DNA from 3 places in the Variovorax sp. VRV01 genome. Region 3 is predicted to be linked to each of the others. Evidence: riboswitches for the same ligand, from Rfam matches in the RefSeq annotation. Region 3 holds a riboswitch; each other region holds the start of a gene.
What was found. A riboswitch is a leader RNA that binds a small molecule or an ion and turns the genes downstream of it on or off. The one in region 3 is predicted to bind glycine.
Positions count from the first base shown of each region.

Region 1: it holds a riboswitch for glycine, as region 3 does, so the genes downstream of both, IB278_RS21475 (D-amino acid dehydrogenase) here and IB278_RS26735 (ABC transporter substrate-binding protein) in region 3, are expected to answer to the same signal.
Region 2: it holds a riboswitch for glycine, as region 3 does, so the genes downstream of both, gcvT (glycine cleavage system aminomethyltransferase GcvT) here and IB278_RS26735 (ABC transporter substrate-binding protein) in region 3, are expected to answer to the same signal.

Region 1 covers NZ_JACVBS010000012.1:128,325-130,583, forward strand. Annotated here, with positions in the region: gene rfbB (dTDP-glucose 4,6-dehydratase) at 1-452, opposite strand, end outside; glycine riboswitch at 546-632, shown strand; glycine riboswitch at 679-785, shown strand; gene IB278_RS21475 (D-amino acid dehydrogenase) at 877-2,178, shown strand; gene IB278_RS21480 (FIST N-terminal domain-containing protein) at 2,197-2,259, opposite strand, start outside.
Region 2 covers NZ_JACVBS010000004.1:371,346-373,604, reverse strand. Annotated here, with positions in the region: gene gcvT (glycine cleavage system aminomethyltransferase GcvT) at 1-755, opposite strand, end outside; glycine riboswitch at 801-916, opposite strand; glycine riboswitch at 929-1,019, opposite strand; gene IB278_RS10065 (hypothetical protein) at 1,051-1,599, opposite strand; gene IB278_RS10060 (TRAP transporter large permease) at 1,749-2,259, opposite strand, start outside.
Region 3 covers NZ_JACVBS010000018.1:145,404-147,662, reverse strand. Annotated here, with positions in the region: gene IB278_RS26740 (hypothetical protein) at 71-859, shown strand; glycine riboswitch at 1,001-1,131, shown strand; gene IB278_RS26735 (ABC transporter substrate-binding protein) at 1,255-2,259, shown strand, end outside.

The sequences.
Region 1 (2,259 bases), on a different contig from region 3:
TTGTTGTCTTCGGTGAAGGCGGGGTCGGTCTTGGAGAGCGAGCCGTAGACCTCGTCGGTGGACACGTGCAGGAAGCGGAAGGCGGCCTTCTGTTCGGCCGGCAGCGCGCTCCAGTAGCCGCGCACGGACTCGAGCAGGCGGAAGGTGCCGAGCACGTTGGTCTGCACGAAGTCTTCGGGGCCGTGGATGGAGCGGTCGACGTGTGATTCCGCGGCAAAGTTCACAATGGCCCGCGGTTTGTGCTCGGCCAGCAGGCGATCGACCAGGGCGCTGTCGCCGATGTCGCCCTGCGCGAAGATGTGCCGCGGGTCGCCCTTGAGGGACGCGAGCGTCTCGAGATTGCCGGCGTAGGTCAGTTTGTCGAGATTCACGACAGGCTCGTCGCTCTGCGCCAGCCAGTCGAGTACGAAGTTGGCGCCGATGAAGCCCGCGCCGCCGGTTACCAGGATCATGAGTCTCCCCGAAGTTTCGAATCGATGACAATTATCCCATTGCTCTGAATTGTCAAAATTCATGGTTGGCGGCTTTGCGGCCTCCGCCTACAATCGTTTACTGCAGGAGAGCGAGTAGTACTTACGACTACTCCACCGAAGGCGCAAACTCCCATAAACGCTCAGGTCGGCCGAACGTAACCTTGAAGTTCTTTCAAAGAGTTGCGTGGCATGTACTGCATCAATTGACAGGCCGTCTGGAGAGCCATCGCCCCGCGCGATGCACCGAAGGAGCAAACCCGTTGCAAGGTGCAACAGGTGAATCTCTCAGGTACCAAGGACAGGGGGAGCGGCGACTTGGACGGCGTTCGTCCGGTTGCTCGCTATTGAATCAGTAGCACACCAAGTCCGCCGTTCAAGTGCCCATCTTCAAAAGGTACTTGAAATGCGCGTGATCGTTCTTGGCGCCGGCCTGCTCGGCGTGACTTCGGCTTACTTCCTCCAGCAACTCGGCCACGAGGTGACCGTGATCGACCGGCAGGCCACGCCGGCCGCCGAAACCAGCTTTGCCAACGGCGGGCAGATTTCGGTCAGCCATGCCGAGCCCTGGGCCAACCCGAGCGCTCCGCTCAAGGTGCTGCAATGGCTGGGCAAGGAAGACGCGCCGCTGCTCTTTCGCATCCGCGCCGACATGCGCCAGTGGCTCTGGGGCCTGCAGTTCCTGCGCGAATGCACGCCGGCGCGCACCCGGCACAACATCGAGCAGATCGTGCGACTGGGCACCTACAGCCGCGACGTGCTGCAGCAGCTGCGCCGCGACACCGGCCTGGATTACGACCAGCGCACGCAGGGCATCCTGCACTTCTATACGACGCAAAAGGAGTTCGACGGCGCCCTGGAGCCGGCCGAACAGATGCGCGCGCTCGGCTGCGAGCGGCGGGTGATCTCGGCCGATGAGGCTGTGAAGATCGAGCCCGCCCTCGCCCACATCCGCCCGAAGCTGGCCGGCGCCACTTACACGGCGGAGGACGAGTCCGGCGACGCGAACCTTTTTGCGCGCGAGCTGGCGAAGCGCGCGGCCGCAGCGGGCGTGAAGTTCCTCATGAGCCACACGGTCACGGCGCTGCGCGAGGCCGGCGGCAGCATCGACCATGTCGAAGCCACCGATAGCGAAGGCCGCTTCCAGCGCATCCGCGGCGACGCCTTCGTGCTCGCGATGGGTTCGCTGAGCCCGATCGTTGCCGCGCCGCTGGGCATCCGGCTGCCGATCTATCCGGCCAAGGGCTATTCGGTGACGCTGCCGGTGAAGGACGCCTCCAGGGCGCACCAGGTTTCGCTGACCGATGACGAGTTCAAGCTCGTGTTCTCGCGCTACACCTCGGCCTCGGGCGACCGCCTGCGCATTGCCGGAACGGCCGAGCTCAACGGCTACGACCGCGACCTGAACCGCGTGCGCTGCGAGGCGATCGTGCGGCGCGTCGAAGAACTTTTTCCGGGCGCCGGCGACACCACGCAGGCCCAGTTCTGGACCGGCCTGCGCCCCGCGACACCGAGCAACGTGCCGCTGATCGGCAAGACGAAACTGCCGAACCTGTACCTGAACACCGGCCATGGCACGCTCGGCTGGACGCACGCCTGCGGTTCGGGCAAGTCGATCGCGCGCATCGTGAGCGGGCTCGCGCCCGAGGTGGACTTTGCGTTCACCGGCCTGCCTGCGCCGGCAGCGCGCGTGCTGCAACCGGCCTGAACACAGGCAGGGCTGGGTTCAGTCCTTGCTGGTGAACACCGTCAGCACGCCGGTGTAGCCGTAAAGATGGTGGCGGGCGAT
Region 2 (2,259 bases), on a different contig from region 3:
GTGTCGATGTCGTTGCCGTAGAGGCACAGCCCCGCTTCCAGCCGCAGCGAATTGCGTGCGCCCAGGCCGATGGGCTTGACCTCGGGCTGCGCCAGCAGCAGGCGGGCCAGCGCCTCTGCATTCTGGCCGGCCACCGAGATCTCGAAGCCGTCCTCGCCGGTGTAGCCGCTGCGCGTGGCGAAGGCCGGAATGCCGCCGATCTGCACCGCGCCGCCCGTCATGAACACGAAGCGCTCGATGCCGGGCGACAGCCGCGCCAGCACCGTGGCCGCCTGCGGCCCCTGCAGCGCGAGCAGCGCGTGGTCGGGCATGGGCTGCACTTCGCAGCGTGCGCCGATCTGCTGCTGGATGTGGGCGATGTCCGCCACCTTGCAGGCGCCGTTGACGATCACGAAGATCGAGCCGTGGCCCTCGTTGAAGAACATCAGGTCGTCGAGGATGCCGCCCTCGTCGTTCAGCAGCAGGCCATAGCGCTGCTTGCCGGCGGCGAGGTCGATCACGTCGACCGGCATCAGGGTTTCGAAGGCGGCCGCCGCGTCCGGGCCCACCAGGCGCAGCTGGCCCATGTGCGAGATGTCGAACAGGCCGGCCGCATCGCGCGTGTGCCTGTGCTCGGCCATGAGGCCGGCGGGGTACTGCACCGGCATCGAATAGCCGGCAAACGGCACCATGCGGGCGCCGAGCTCCACGTGCAGGCCGTACAGCGGGGTCTTCAGGAGTTGTTCGGCGGAAGAGGCGTCGGAGGATGCGGCCACGGGGCACTCCAAAGGGGCAGACGAATTCCATGGCGCGAGCCATGGGCCACCCCTGCTGTCCGCTTTACCTGAGAGATTCGCCCCACGATCGGGGTTTGCTCCTTCGGTGGGCTGGTGCATCGCATTGATGCAAGCAACAGCCTCTCTCCAGCAAGGAAACGCCGGCATGCGCCAGCGCTGTGTCAGTCCTTTTGCCTGAGCGTTCGGGAAACCCCTGCGCCTTCGGCGGCCCCGGCTGGCGGGGCTCTCTCCTGACCATGGGAGTGTAGTGGATCGCGGCCGTCCGGTCTGCGGCTCAGTGCACGGTCTCGGCCGGCGGCAGCAGCCGGTCGATGCGCTCGCGCAGCGATTCGGCCCGCTCGGCGCCCGCGGCTTTCTCGACCTCGGTGAGCATCAGCGCGGCAATGGTCAGCATCGCGCCGCGGTCGCGCGCCTCGCGCAGGGCGTCGCGCATCTGCAGCGCGAACCTGGGGTCGCGGCGCACGAACATGCGCTCGCAGATGTCGAACAGGAACATGCGCGTCGTGGCCAGGGATCGCTTGCCGTCGAAGTTGTCGGCCGAGGTGGCGAGCCGTATCGGGTCGGCCGCGGGCACCGGGGCGGGCGGCGGGGCCACGGCCTGCGCTGCCGCGGCAGCCACCGCCTGCGCGTCCTGCAGGTAGCCCTGGCGCATCAGCGCCTGGATCGCCTGCTCGGCTTCGGTCCGGCTTGCGAACAGCGGGCTGAAATCGGTCAGCGAACGCCGGCCGTCGGCCATCAGCAGCAAGGCGCGTTCGCGCTGGCTCAGCGTGCGCTGGCGGCCCTGGAGTTCGTCGCGTGCCTTGTCGGTCTTGGTGGGAAACATGGCGCCACAGCTTTCGGGAATCGAGGGCTGCAGCATCGTTGCAAGCGGTGACATCTTCGTGAAACGTTTGCCTTACAGCGGCGCCGCCGCACAAAAAAAGCAGCCTGCGAACAGGCTGCCGTTTCTTCCTTGTTTTTCGCGCCGTTCCGCTACTTGGCGTACACCAGGTCGCGCAGCGCCAGCGATATCCATGGCACGTAAGTGATCACCATCAGGCAGGCCAGGATCACGAGCACGAAGGGCACCAGGTACTTCACGATCCGGTCGAGCGAGATGCGCGCCACCGTGCAGGCGGCGAACAGGTTCACGCCGAAAGGCGGGGTGATCATGCCGAGCGCAAGGTTCACTACCATGACGAGCCCGAAGTGCACCGGGTCGATGCCGAAGTGCACCGCCACTGGCGCGAGAATCGGCGCGAGCACGATGATGGCCGCGCTGGTCTCGATGAACATGCCGATGACGAACAGTGCCGCGTTCACGCCCAGCAGGAACATCGCGGGCGACTTCAGCACTTCCTGCAGCCAGTGGCCGATGGCGTCGGGCACGCCTGCGCGCGTGATCAGGAACGCGAACAGGCCCGCATTGGCGATGATGAACATGATCACCGCCGACGACAGCACCGACTTGCGCAGGATCACGTACAGGTCCGCGGGCTTGATC
Region 3 (2,259 bases):
ACAACATCGGCTCGCCCGCGCCGCAATTGGTTGCAGCAACTTGCGGGCGGGCTGGCTACCATGCCGGTCCATGAACCTGCTGCCCATTCTTCGCACCACCGCCTCGATGCTCGTCCTGCTGCTCGCGGGGCACGTGGGCGCCGCGCCGTCGGCGCAGTTGTTCGATGCGGTGAAGAAGCCGGAATCGCTGGATGCGGATTGGCGCGCGCGCTTGTGCGCGCTGTTGCCGCAGCCCTGCGATCCGCAGGCGCTGGGCCTGTACCGGCCGCGCGGCGCGGCGGCAGGGGACTACGCGGTGTTCTCGGGCGAGCCGCTGGCCATGGCGCGCATCAGGCGCATTGCAGGCACGTGGCAGCTCAGCCGCCTGCACGACTTCAGCAGCTATGCGGCCGCGTTGATGCGGAAAGCAGCGGACCCCGGCATGGCGGACGCGCGCATTTCCCTCGCGCCGGCGCTTTACCCGCTGGCAGAAGGGCGGTGGGCCGCGGCCGTGCTCCAGACGGTGTCGGAGATGTATTCGGGCGGCGGCGCTTCGTTCAGCAAGGCCGACTTCGTGCCGCTCGAGGACGCAACCAGGGCCGTATACGAAGGCATTCCTTTTTCATGCTCGAAGATGATCCGCGCCTGCTTCAGCGAAAAGGAATACAAGCGGTCGAAGCATTGCCACGACGAGAGCAGCGGCAGCCTCCGCATCACCTACGGCGAACCCGCCAGGCCAGGCGAGGCCTACAGCTGGCAGTACACGTGGCTGCAGAGCGAATGGCCGCAGAACACGCCAGCCAGCGACACCACCACCACGCGCCTTCACTTCACCGCCAGGACCACCGAAAGGGTGAGCTTCTGCGGCGGGCCGCAGTAGCACACGCGTTCGAGTGGGTGCCCGAGTGGCACGCATTCTGCTTGGAAGAAAACGTCCAGGAGAAATGCCGGCTCGATGCTTCGAGTTAGTGCATTACCGAAGGCGACAGCCCATAACGCTCAGGTCCCAAGACTGGACAACTTGACCAACGCTGGAGAGCGCTGCCCGGGGTTCTGAATACAAAGGACTCCGAGGGCGGCCGCCGAAGGGGCAAGCCTTGCGCGATGAGCGTGCATGGTGAATCTCTCAGGCCAAAGGACAGCAGGGGCATCTCGCGCAGTGCGCGGGGTGGCCTTTGCGCGCTTCCGGAGGCTTCTTCTTCATGACTTCTGTTCGAGCGCACCGCGCCTGAATCGAAACCCGTTCCTCACGATTTTTCAACCGGAGAACCGAAGATGCTGTCGAAACGAAACCTGAAAGCCGTTGTCGCGGGCGCCATGCTTGCCGCCGCCGCTGCAACAAGCGCGTTCGCACAGGATGCGGGCAAGGTGCTGCGCCTGGTGCCGCAGTCGGACCTGAAGATTCTCGACCCGATCTGGACCACTGCGTTCGTCACGCGCAACCACGGCTATGCCGTGTACGACACGCTCTTCGGCGTGGACGAACAGGGCAAGGTCAAGCCGCAGATGGTCGACAAGTACACCACCGGCGCCGACGGCAAGACATGGACCTTCACGCTGCGCAAGAGCCTGGAGTTTCATGACGGCAAGCCGGTCACCTCGGAAGACGTGCTGGCGTCGCTCAAGCGGTGGGGCCAGCGCGACGGGCTGGGCCAGAAGATGTACGCCGCGCTCGACAAGGCCGAGGCGGTCGATGCCAGCACCTTCAGGCTGGTGTTCAAGGACAGCTTCGGCATGGTGCTCGATGCGTTGAGCAAGCCCTCGTCGAATCCGCCGTTCATCATGCCGGCGCGCGTGGCCGCCACGCCGGCCGACAAGCAGATCGACGACGCCACGGGCTCGGGTCCCTACATCTTCAAGAAGGAAGAGTACCGCCCTGGCGAGAAGGTGGTCTACCTGAAGAACACCAGGTACGTGCCGCGCACCGAGGCAGCTTCGGGCACGGCGGGTGGCAAGAACGTGTACGTCGACCGCATGGAATGGATCATCCTGAAAGACGCCCAGACGCAGGCCAATGCGCTCGCCAACGGCGAGGTCGACATGATCGAATGGCTGCCGCCGGAGCAGTACACGGCACTCAAGAACAACTCCGCCATCACCGTCGACAACCCGATCCCGAAGGGCTCGTTCGCGCTGCACCTGAACCACGTCATCCCGCCCTTCGACAATCCGAAGATCGCGCAGGCCGCCATCATGGCCATCAATCAGGAGGCGCTGATGCGCGCCCAGATGGTGCACAAGGAACTCTACAACAGCTGCGCCTCGGTCTACCCGTGCGGC